Regions from separate parts of the Alkalinema sp. FACHB-956 genome, predicted to be linked through region 2. Evidence: predicted binding sites of a transcription regulator. Region 2 holds the regulator's gene; the other holds the start of a gene.
The links. The regulator HrcA, encoded in region 2, represses chaperone genes, less so after heat shock. The targets are predictions, from matches to a motif close to ANTTAGCACTCNNNANTNNNGAGTGCTAANT.
Positions count from the first base shown of each region.

Region 1 (6,451 bases), on a different contig from region 2:
GTTACCGAGGGGTATGGGCAAAATCAAAGCGAAGGTGAAGTTTAACCAACTATTTTCTAAGAGTCGCGAAATCAACGTTTTATCAGCCGCACGATTCTTTCTGTTTGGTTCCAGGGATATCTGGTTTGTCGTTGGCTTACCCGTCTTTCTGCGCGGGCCATTGGGGTGGTCGTTCTATCAAGTCGGTGCATTTATGGCCCTGTGGGTGATTGGCTATGGCATCATTCAGTCCTCTGCCCCAACCCTAATTAAACGATTTGGCTCAGGTCGTCCACCTTCGACCAGTACGATTCGATTTTGGACGTTTGCGTTAACCGTAGTTCCGGCGCTGATTGCGATCGCGCTGATTGCTGGCATCAATCCCAACTATGCGATCGTGGTGGGCTTAATGTTATTTGGGGTGGTGTTTGCCTTCAACTCTGCCGTTCACTCTTACCTCGTTCTGGCGTACACCGACGACGATAAGGTTGCGTTGAACGTTGGATTTTACTACATGGCTAACTCCGGCGGACGGCTCGCTGGCACGGTTCTATCAGGCTTGATCTATCAATGGGCCGGACTGGTGGGATGCTTATGGACCTCAGCGGCGTTTGTTTTAGCGGCTGCATTGATTTCCTTGAAATTGCCAACGCCCCGCCCCAATAAAGCCATTGCCTGGAAAGCAAAAGGTGGAGATTAAGCAAATGGGTATTCATCCTCGATCGACGCCCCCAATACAGGCGGGAAGTCATCTTAGTTTCTTTGAGAAATATCTGACGGGTTGGGTCTTTCTCTGTATTGGGATTGGAATTGTCCTGGGACGACTGTTTCCAACGATCGCAACGACCCTAGATGCAATGAGCATTTATCAGGTGTCGATTCCGATCGCGATTTGCCTGTTCTTCATGATGTATCCCATCATGGTCAAAATTGACTTTTCCCAGGCCAAGCAAGCCGTCCGCACTCCCAAACCTGTGATTCTGACGCTGGTCGTGAACTGGTTGATCAAGCCGTTTACGATGGTGTTATTTGCTCAACTGTTTCTGGGGGGCCTATTCCGCCCTCTGATTGGCGGAACGGAGATGATTCGCGGAACGGAAATTGCCCTGTCCAATTCCTACATTGCAGGCGCAATTTTGCTAGGGATTGCACCCTGTACCGCAATGGTCTTGATGTGGGGCTATCTCTCCTACGGCAATCAAGGTCATACCTTAGTGATGGTCGCTGTGAACTCTCTGGCGATGCTGTTTTTGTATGCACCGTTAGGGCGGTGGTTACTAGCTGCTAATGATCTCGTCGTTCCTTGGCAAACGATCGCGCTTTCGGTTGCGATCTATGTAGGCTTACCCTTGATCGCTGGAATGTACTCCCGGTACTGGATTTTGCGACACAAGGGACGTGTTTGGTTTGAGCAAAAATTCCTCAAGTACCTCAATCCCGCTGCCATTTCTGCGCTATTGATTACGCTGATTTTATTGTTTGCGTTCAAAGGAGAGCTGATTGTTAACAATCCCTTGCACATTTTATTGATTGCAGTTCCATTGTTTCTACAAACCAACTTTATTTTTCTGATTTCCTATGTGGCAGCATTAAAGCTGCGATTATCCTATGAGGATGCGGCTCCGGCGGCATTGATTGGGGCAAGCAATCATTTTGAAGTCGCGATCGCAACGGCTGTAATGTTATTTGGACTCAACTCGGGCGCTGCTCTGGCAACCGTGGTCGGTGTGCTAATCGAAGTCCCGGTTATGCTGATGCTAGTGGAGGTCTGTAAACGAACCGCCGCATGGTTTCCGCGCGAACCGGAAAAAGCGACCCTACTCGATCCGCGCTGTATCTCCTCCCGTTCTTCGCAGTGATGAATGTTCGATATCTCATCATCGCGATCATTCACGTTGCTCAAATTGATGCGTTATTGATGATCCATTGATAAGTGGCATACGGAATCCAAACTGTAGACCGTCCCCTGAAGGGCGATCATGCAAGGCTCATGCTATCGTTTTAGCTTTGAACACCTGCTACTCTCCAGTGGGATTCCGTAGCCTAGCCCACCTCCTATTTTGAACTGATATTGAACTTTGAACTGATATTGAACTTTGAACTGATGTTGAATTTTGAACCGATGTTGAAGTCCAATAAACTACTGACAGCAGGCGAAATACAACAGATTAGGCAATCAAAACAAACACAGGGAACATCAAGACGACAGGCCGAAAAGAATTGAGAAACTAAGCCAGCTTCCGACGACGCAGTAGCGGTAAGCTGCCGCCTGCCATGGCTAGACCCAGCAGCACAGTGGGTTCGGGCACCTTCGCAGCCACAACTTTATAGTCTGGCCCATTGAAACTGTTGGGATTGCTGTTGAAGCTGGTGAGTCGCAAACCTGCGATCGTGGTTTTGGTTCTGAGGCCGAAGGAACCTACCGCTTGCGGCTTCGGTTGATCCGCAATTTCGTGGGTCATGATGGAGTAACCTGCACTCGTCCACAAATCGCGGGTGATTTTGAAGGACTCACCCAGCAAATTGCCCGATGCATCGATCGCTTCCACCAACAAATCACTGTTCATTCCCCGCTCATAGAGGAAGAAGTGATCCGAAGGCTGATCGAAGAACAAGTTGAAGCTGGAGGTACCCCACTTATCTTCGGTATCAATGATGCTATTGAGGTTGAGGTTACCTAAGCTCGCCACAATATTGGCTTCCGTCGGACTTTCGACCACGGGGCCTTCCGGCAAGAGCGGATCGGAGCCGGTATTGGTGCCTGCATCGCTGCTGCCAGGGCCTTGCACCGATTGACCGGGCTGGGCGGGCAGATTGTTAACCAAAATGTTTGCGCGGTTTACCAAGTTAAAAGAACTAACAGTAGTGTCACCCAATGTGACAGACTCTAACTTAATATCTTTTGTTGGATCCGCTGGCTTGGGGGAGTAGCTGGTATTAAACGTAAAGGTCGTGAAGGCTTGGGCGGGGGCGATCGACGCTAGGGTGGCGAACAGGCTGCTAGCGATAATCCAGGAAAATTTGTAACTCATGGTCATGCTCCTCTTGCAACGATCAACTGAATGGTTTCGTGTGAAATCTTTTCCCGAAGGAAGAGATGTAGGCAGAGGCTCTGGGGGCGGGAGCAATCCTAAAAATAGTTCGGATGAATTCCGTATTTCCTGTTTAAAAGATGACACATTAATCACATAGCTGCCAGTAGTTACACGTAGACTTTATAGAAGCTATATCTCTTTTAAGCATTGTGCCCAACGTGTCTTTACATACAACATTTTTTGCAGAAATAGAAAATTTTGGTGAGGGAATCTGCGGGTGAACGGCCCCTCAGGCGAGAGGATTGCCAGGGAAGATTCGCAGGGAATTGTTCGGGGCGGGTAACGAGATGGATCGCCTGCTGGCTGGGCTGGAAGGGGTTTCATTTCAAGGCTATCGTCCAGCCGGTGAGCAACGCCCCCGCGAACTAGCCACGCTCAAACACAAAAAAAATAGGGTAAGCAATTACTCACCCTACGCCTTTGCTACACTCAGTTGTCTGCTAAGAAGTTTTTTTCACGACTCCAAGCCTATTCAGAGAATTGACGGAGTTGAAATCAACCTCATAGAAGCCATACGTAATTAATATCACAGGGGCCTCGGTGTATGTCCTGGGGATGGGCGTATCTTTACGGAAACTACATAAACCTACTGGGAAAGAAATAGGGAACTGTAAACCGAGCTAATTTCAGCCCTAAATTGGACAATTTTGATGAACGGGTTGAGTCAACTGATTAAGTGAACTGAATGAATGCGCTGATTGAAGACCCTAAATGACTGATCCAAGTCAGTCCCTAAACAGGGGCGTAACCGAAACCCGTGACCTACACTCAGGCCCACTGCCCTAGAACGCCGATCGCTCAGTTCGGGAAGCCGTACAGTTTACGCAGTTGCATCGAACATCAAGCTTCGTTAAATTAGCACTCAGGAGTTGGGAGTGCTAATTTTGAGTCCAAACTCCGATAGACTGGGTAGTCGGGGACTGAATCCAAGTCCCAATTTCCAGTCATCGTCCACAGGTGTGACCCGCAGGAATTGACCTTCTTGAACAGACGCAGTTGAACTGAATATTCGTCTGAGCGAGTTGGAACTTGAGCCTGTCACCGCACTCTGTGAACGTTATTGTTTGCACAAGATTATAGAGAGTTTGGAGACTTTGTATGGCAGCCGTATCTTTGAGCGTGTCTACTGTTCAACCCTTAGGCGATCGCGTTTTTGTGAAGGTGTCGGAAGCAGAAGAGAAGACTGCTGGCGGCATCATCCTGCCCGACAACGCTAAGGAAAAGCCTCAAGTCGGTGAAGTCGTGCAAGTTGGCCCCGGTAAGCGCAATGATGACGGTTCTCGCCAAGAACTGGAAGTCAAAGTGGGCGACAAAGTCCTGTACTCCAAGTACGCTGGCACCGACATCAAGCTGGGTGGCGACGACTACGTTCTGTTGACTGAGCGTGACATCCTGGCCGTTGTGCAGTAGTCAATCGGCAAGTAAATCGGTACTGGAGAAGACGGAAAGGAGAATCTACGTTTCGAATTCTCAATTCCCAATTCTCAAGTCCTCAATTGCATTTTTCCGCTTTTTATTGACCCTTCAGAAGTAGACAAGACTTGAACCATGGCTAAGCGCATTATTTATAACGAAAATGCTCGTCGTGCCCTCGAAAAAGGCATGGATATCCTGGCAGAAGCCGTTGCAGTGACCCTTGGGCCTAAAGGTCGCAACGTGGTGCTGGAGAAGAAGTTCGGCGCACCCCAAATCATCAACGATGGTGTGACGATCGCCAAGGAAATTGAACTGGAAGATCACGTTGAAAACACCGGGGTTTCCCTGATCCGTCAAGCAGCGTCCAAGACTAACGATGCCGCTGGGGATGGTACCACCACCGCAACTGTACTGGCCCACGCGATCGTTAAAGAAGGTCTGCGCAACGTGGCAGCGGGTGCCAATGCAATCCTGCTGAAGAAAGGGATCGATAAGGCGACCAACTTCCTGGTTGACAAGATTAAGGAACAGGCTCGTCCTGTGGAAGATTCCAAGGCGATCGCTCAAGTGGGTTCCATCTCCGCCGGTAACGACGAAGAAGTGGGTGCCATGATTGCTAGCGCCATGGACAAGGTGGGCAAAGAAGGCGTGATTTCCTTGGAAGAAGGGAAGTCCATGACCACCGAATTGGAAGTGACCGAAGGGATGCGCTTCGAGAAAGGCTACATCTCTCCCTACTTCGCCACCGACACCGAGCGGATGGAAGCAGTGATGGAAGAACCTTTCATCCTGATCACTGACAAGAAGATTGCCCTCGTCCAAGACTTGGTGCCTGTGCTGGAGCAAGTGGCTCGGGCGGGCCGTCCTCTGGTCATCATCGCTGAAGACATCGAGAAGGAAGCCCTGGCAACCCTGGTGGTGAACCGTCTGCGCGGCGTACTGAACGTTGCAGCTGTGAAGGCTCCTGGCTTTGGCGATCGTCGGAAGGCTATGCTGGAAGACATCGCAGTGCTGACCGGCGGGACGCTGATCACCGAAGATGCAGGTCTGAAGATCGATGCTGCGAAGCTGGACATGCTGGGTAAAGCTCGTCGCATCACGATCACCAAGGACACCACAACGATCGTTGCTGAAGGTAACGAAGCGCAAGTCAAGGCACGGGTTGAGCAAATCCGTCGTCAAATGGAAGAAACCGAGTCTTCCTACGACAAGGAAAAGCTGCAAGAGCGTCTGGCTAAGTTGGCTGGTGGCGTGGCTGTGGTGAAAGTCGGTGCAGCGACCGAAACCGAAATGAAGGATCGTAAGCTGCGTCTGGAAGATGCGATCAACGCAACCAAGGCTGCGGTTGAAGAAGGCATCGTCCCCGGTGGTGGTACCACCTTGGCCCACCTGGCTCCCGAATTGGAAACCTGGGCTTCGGGTAACCTGCAAGCAGAAGAATTGACCGGGGCGCTGATTGTTGCCCGCGCGCTGACGGCTCCTCTGAAGCGGATTGCTGAAAACGCAGGTCAAAACGGTGCGGTAGTCGCTGAGCGCGTGAAGGAAATGCCCTTCAACAGCGGTTACAATGCTGCGACCAATGAGTATGTAGACATGATTAGCGCAGGGATTGTTGACCCCGCTAAGGTGACTCGTTGCGCACTGCAAAATGCAGCTTCGATCGCGGCAATGGTGTTGACCACTGAGTGCATCGTGGTAGACAAGCCTGAACCGAAGGAAGCGGCTCCCGCTGGTGGCGCAGGCGGCATGGGCGACTTCGATTACTAATTCCAAGTCACGAGTCTGAAAGCGTTGTTTAACGTTTTAGGCTGAATTATGAAGCACGATCGAGATCCCAAAAGAACTCGATCGTGCTTTTTGTATGGGCATTGCTACAATCAAGATGTTGTTAGCGAACTCACCAAAACGAAGGTGCTATTTAGGTCGGGAGCCAATGCTCAAATCGCTTAAAGTCGAGAATT
Region 1 is NZ_JACJRC010000013.1:53,188-59,638, reverse strand. Features, by position in the region: gene arsJ (organoarsenical effux MFS transporter ArsJ) at 1-679, shown strand, start outside; gene arsB (ACR3 family arsenite efflux transporter) at 684-1,838, shown strand; gene H6G21_RS14760 (exosortase-dependent surface protein XDP2) at 2,208-3,011, opposite strand; gene groES (co-chaperone GroES) at 4,173-4,484, shown strand; gene groL (chaperonin GroEL) at 4,623-6,257, shown strand; gene H6G21_RS14745 (ATP-binding protein) at 6,352-6,451, shown strand, end outside.
Region 1: the regulator HrcA is predicted to act here: its motif matches at 3,928-3,958, upstream of groES (co-chaperone GroES).

Region 2 (6,451 bases):
TCAACGCTTGGATCAGGGGCTCCATCGCATGGGGCAACAGTCCCAACTTAAGATCATTTTAGTCAACTTAGTTGGCGGCATTGTTTCCTGCCAAGATATTGCCCAGACGTTAGTGGAGTTCCTGCAAAATCACACCCACAATGTGCGAACTTATACCCGGACTCAAGAAGACACGATCGTCAGCCGAGTCACCTTTACACCGCAAGTGATTGTGCGCCTCGCGGGCAAGGACTACGAAGCTGCTAAGGAAATCCTGAGTGGAACGTCGATCGTGGTTCTGGAGGATCTGGATGCAGCGATCAAGGAAGTGATGCAGCGAGTTAAACCTAATAAAACCTCGTCTTAACCAATACTTAACCCGAAGGAAACTCAGTAATTTTACGGAAATTCTTGAGTGGCCCAAGATCGGACGAAGACATCCGGGCATTGTAGGAAATGTCATCCATCTAGCCACAGCCCTCAACTAAAATCGCTATCCTATAAGCTTCACCTTATGTGTGCGCCAAGAATCCTGGGAGAGTGGTGGCTGTAAACTTGCTATCTTTTCAGCACGCAGGGAGTGGGGCTCGATCCTCAAACAGCTTGCGAGTTTGGAGACAACCGTTTTATAGTCCATAGCACAAGCTCTCAGGCGAATGTTTGAGCGAATGGATTCTTCCTGCCAAAGAATAAGTAATTTCGCTCAAGAATAATTAATCCAGTGCAGTTTGATATTTATGATTTTTTCGCCCACTAGCCAAGTCATTATTCAAGGGATCACAGAACCCCTAGGAATGACCTATGCTCCGTTAATGAAAACCTACGGCACTCATATTATTGCAGGGGTGAGTCCGGGGTATGGAGGCAGCACAGTGGCCGATATTCCGATTTACGACATGGTTGAACAAATTCCCACGATCGCGCGGGGCATCTCAACCACAGTTATCTGCACCCATCCCTATGCAGCCTTGGATGCGGCGCTGGAGGCCATTCGAGCTGGCATTCGGCAAATTATTCTCATTAGCCAAGGGATTCCGCCCCTAGATATGGTGCATCTTGTGCGCCAAGCGGAGGCAACGGAAACGTTGGTGGTTGGCCCCAATGGCCCTGGAGTGATTGTGCCAGGACAGTTATTGTTGGGCATTCATCCCCCCGATTTCTACATGCCAGGGAATGTAGGATTAATCACCCGCAATGGCCCCCTAACCTATGAAATTGCCCGCACCTTAACCAGGGCGGGGATTGGACAGTCGATCGGGGTCAGTATTGGCTGTGATGCGATCGTGGGTTCCACGTTTCCCCAATGGCTACAAATTCTGGAGGAAGACGACCAAACGGAGGCGATCGTTTTAGTGGGAGAGATTGGCGGCGATAGTGAAGAACGGGCAGCCCACTATATTTCAGAGGCGATCGATAAGCCCGTTGTCGCTTACATTGCTGGTCACACTGCTCCGCGTAATCGTCGAATTGGCCATGCAGGGGCCATTATTGAATCCAAAACCTTCGACTTTGGCCCAGATATTGGGACAGCAGAAAGTAAAGTAGCGGCCTTCAAGCGGGCGGGAGTTCCCGTGGCCGAGCGTCCCTCCCAAATTCCTGATTTGGTGCATAAATTGCTGAAGCGATCGCCTTCAAAACTCCAAGCCTCATGACACAAAGAACTTTTGCGATCGCTGACACTCTGAGGGATTTATCTGGCTCATAGCTGTCTCATAGAGATTTTTCTGTGAACCAGAAAAATCTAAGTGCAAGGGGTTAACTGAGGCGTTCCGAGAGGTAATCTGCGGTTGCTTCCACTAGCGCGATCGCGTTGTCGTAGTCCATTCGGGTGGGGCCTAAAACGCCAATACTCCCCACAGGAATGTTGCCGCGATGGTAGGTGGAGGAAATGAGTGTGCAGGAACGAATCGGTTCAAGGGGATTTTCTGCACCAATGCGCACCATCACCCGTCGATCGCGGGAGGCTTGTAAATCGCCACCTTGGGGTCGATCGAAAATCAAAGGCACCAGTTGCTGTTGCCCTTCTTCTAATAATTGCAAAATGGTTTGTAACTGTTGCAACTCGGAAAACTCCGGTTGCCGCAGCACTTCTGCCAAGCCGCTAATCAAAATCTGAGTGGGCGCAGCCCCCTGAGCCAGCCGTTGATCCACTTCCTGGACGATCGCGGTCAGCAAGCTACCATACCGCTCAAATTCCTGTCCCAGTTCCCGCCAGTCCACGGCCTGCACATCCACTAACGTTTTGCCTCGGAGGCGATCGTTCAAAAAGTTGGACAACACCTGTAATTCCTGCTCCAACAATTCCGCATCTTCCGGCTCCGGCGATTCCGGCAAATCCATCAGCACCGACTGCGTTTCATAGGTATCTGTCACCAGAATTAGCATCACTCGCTTGGGGTCAACTTGCACCAGTTGCAAATGGCGCAGCTCCAAATTGTGGGTGAGCGGGGTCGTAATCAGGGTGATGTAGCCACTCAAAGTTGCAAGAATTTGTGCAGCACCTTTTAAAACAGCTTCTGCGCTCCAGTTGCTTGCCTGCAAGCGATCGGCCAACAATCGTTCTACCTGGGGCGTCATCTGTGGCATGGGCTGCATCAAATGATCCACATACAATCGATAGCCCGAATCCGACGGAACTCTGCCCGCCGAGGTATGGGGCTGATACAACAGGCCCGCTTTCTCCAAAAACCCCATGGCATTCCGAATCGTCGCGGAACTCACACTCATCTTATATTCTTTAACCAGTACTTCTGATCCGACGGGTTCTGCGGTGGCAACATAGTGTCGTACCGTAGCCCAAAGAACCTGCTGCTGGCGGTTGTTAAGGGTGACTTGAATAGACATTTTGAAGCTACTGGGAAGGGAACTAAACGGGCGTTAAATGAGGATTAAAACGGATTAAGGTTCAAAACAGATTCAGTACAGATGCAGTTAAAACAGATGCAGGGAAACCTGCTGCTCGCGTAAAATCACTGACTATTGACCAACTGACGGCCCATTGGACCAACTGACGGCCCACAGACTGACTGCCCTTCAGCACAAGATTGCTATGGAAACTCCGGTCCGCAGGCGATTCCGGTTCGCAAGCAATATTTCCGCAGGCAATCCTGGAGTCGTCAAGGTGCGATCGAAGAAATTCTAAAAATGTAGAAAAATCTTGACGGACAACTTCACGCTCCGATCTCCTAGCAGACTCAACAGAACGTAACAGACTCAACAGACTTCTGGCACAGAACCCGGAAGTTGTTAAGTTTTTGCAATTTCTGCAATGATGTGTCCCTAAGATAGCAGATCTCGTTTTCTGTCGTTGCTGAGGGTGAGCAGTTTTGGCGCAATTTTCAAAAGCAAGAATGCAGCATTTGTAGGCAGTTCTCTCCCTTGGCAGAGTCCCACCTGATTTGCACTTGTCAAAATTCTTGCACTTGTCAAAATTCGCCGATCGTCTAGTCAAACCAGAAGGCTGGCTAGTAGCGAGGAATCGACGGATCGATCAATACGGAGTAAGCGTCAATCCCCCCAGTAATATTCTTCACTTGCGTAAATCCCTGTCCCATCAGCCATTGGCACATCTGGGCCGATCTCATACCGTGATGACACAACACCACAATGGCTTGATCCGCATCCAGACGACTGTGAATATCCCGCGACCAGACTTCGTACTGGCTTAAGGGGAGACTGATGCTATTCGGTAACTGCGCGATCGCCAGTTCTTCCGGCTCACGGACATCCACGAGTTGCAAGGAATCCGGCATATTGGCCAATTGTTGAGCCAGTTCTTCAACACTAATGCTGGGCAGAGTGGGTTGAAACATAGGAATGGAGACTTAACAGGCTGGGGACTAACGGACTAGGGACTAACAGGCTGGGGACTTAACGGTCTGAGAACTTAAAAGGATTGAAACTCAAGCTCATAGATAATCCCCGCCCAGCCTACCATGCTCTCCAATCCGCAAACGAGTCCCCGTTGATCAATCTCAGGGGATCCCCTGCATTCAACGGGTTAATAATGCGCTAACAATGAGTTCACCATTGGTTGACCGTGGTCTAAATCGCTTGTTGATTAATCACCTTGATATGGGTGGGCGGAATGTGGGCGGGTGGGCGGACGGTTTTTCGGCGGGCAAGGGCACTGTGGGGCAATACCCGCAAAATTTCATCCACCGTTGTCACCCCTGCGTTAACTTTCGCGATCGCGGCCATGCGGAAGGATTCAAAATTACTCTCCGCTAAATATCCATGGAGTTGGGTCATGGTGCCTTCATAGATAATCTGTCGCACCGTGTCGTCGATATTCAGCAGTTCAATGATGGCTTCCCGACCCAAATGTCCGGAGTTGAAACACCGTGCACAACCTTTCCCCTTCATCCAATTGTGGGCTTGGGCTTCTTCACGGGTAATGCCCAAAATCGTCAATTCTTTGTCGGTCGGGGTATAGGGTTCAGCACAATGGGGGCAGACCTTGCGCACCAACCGTTGGGCTACCACGCCTAACAAGGCATCACTCAGCAACCCAGGATCCGGCCCAATATCCTTCAAACGAGGAATCGCACTGGTGGCATCATTGGTGTGCAGGGTGGTCAGTACTAGGTGACCTGTTAAGGCTGCACGTACAGCGGTTTCTGCGGTTTCATGATCACGAATTTCCCCCACCATAATGATGTCCGGATCCTGCCGCAGAATCGATCGCAGCCCTGCTGCAAAGGTCATGCCTGCGGCTTCATGGACTTGGGTTTGGGTAATCCGGGGTAAAACGTACTCTACGGGATCCTCCACCGTCACCACGTTGACATATTCCGTGGCGATCGTCTGCAAGCTGGTGTAGAGCGTACTGGTTTTCCCAGACCCGGTTGGGCCAGTGAAGATCACCATTCCTTGGGGTTGCTTCAGCCAGGATTGGTAAATTTCCAACGTATGGGGCGTAAATCCTAACTCATCCATACCCGAAAAGGGGTTTTCGCGGGGCAGCAACCGGATCACGGCTTTTTCCCCACCGACACAGGGCAAAGTACTCACCCGCATGTCCAGCCCCATTTCATTTTGCTCACCGGAGGCGTAGCTTTCGCCGATCCGAGCATCCTGGGGACGGCGGCTCTCCGCAATATCCATACTGGACATTACTTTGAGCGCGACGATCGCCCGTCGGCTAATTTCGGGGGGCAGGGTGGTAATGTCTCGCAGAATGCCATCAATCCGATAGCGCACTCGTAACCCTTCCGCCGTAGGCTCCAAGTGAATGTCACTGGCTCGGTTGCGCAAGGCCCCCGAAATAATCGTTTTAATGCGGCCAATCTGATCTTCGGCACGGGAGAGATGCAGTTCGGTGATCTGACCAATGTCTTCCTGCTCCCGCTCTCCAGTTAAAGGATTCACCAACGGCACAGCACTGATCGTATTGCGATCCAGATGGGCCAAGTGATACCAAGTGCGATAACTTTTTTCAGCAACTGGAATCACCTTAATCTCTGTTAGCGTGCGTTCGCCGATCGCCCGTAGTTCTGCTTGAGAGAGCGCTTTGGGGCAGCCCAGGTAGTAACAATTCCGCCATAGCAGTAGCGGAATCACCGTTGGCAGGGATTGGCGATCGGCAAATTGCCGCATGAAGCGATCGCTGACTTCCCCGTCGAGGAGCTCAAAGATGACATTTCCGTCGCGATCGATCAACAACTCTAGGGCTTCATCAACGGTAATTGCGCGTTGTTTGAGTTGTTTCCAAACAGAGAGGCTAGTTGCTTTCATAGGGGTAGGGCTGGGGATGAAGGAGAATCAGTCGCTCTTGTAATATCTCTCAGCAATATCTCTCACGAGAATCCCATGGTTATGCATGGGGGGAGCACTGGCTGGATAAACCTTTTGATAACTTTACGAACATCAATTCAGAGAAATGCAGCACAGATTTAATAAGCTCCATTCAACAACTGATTAACTCCAGAGAACGGGTAGAACCACTTGTAGAACCACTTACTAGCTACTTGATCAAACTCCCTAAATCCGTAAACTACAAGTCTAGAAAAATACATCATCTCCCAAAAAGAAAGGATGCAAGTAAGAATGACGGTAAGCGTTGGGCTAAAATTGGACAATTAGGCAATTTAACCGTGAATTCAGCTAAGAATACAGAACTTCGGACTGTTCATGCTGACTTTCAACCACCATCCGAACGATGATTTGAACGAGTTCTGACCGATCTGAACGAGATCTGAATGCCGATCTGCCCGGGCAAAATCGAATCCTACCTCTCGAATCCTACCTCTCGAATCCTTAATCCGTATCCAGGACTGACTCTGTATCTAAATCCTCATCAACCGCAGATTCTAAAGGGTCTACCTGCCCCGCTGCTTCTGGTTCATGGAGGGGTGCGCTGACTTGGGTACGCTTTTCAGCCAAAAATTTCTGCATGGCCTCTCGGCGATTGGTCATGAAGCGATGCCAAAACCCTGGAATCAGCGTATCCATGCTCTTTGCGATCGACCAA
Region 2 is NZ_JACJRC010000021.1:26,799-33,249, forward strand. Features, by position in the region: gene H6G21_RS18985 (ATP-grasp domain-containing protein) at 1-346, shown strand, start outside; gene H6G21_RS18990 (CoA-binding protein) at 717-1,631, shown strand; gene hrcA (heat-inducible transcriptional repressor HrcA) at 1,735-2,823, opposite strand; gene H6G21_RS19000 (rhodanese-like domain-containing protein) at 3,444-3,791, opposite strand; gene H6G21_RS19005 (GspE/PulE family protein) at 4,024-5,715, opposite strand; gene H6G21_RS19010 (hypothetical protein) at 6,238-6,451, opposite strand, start outside.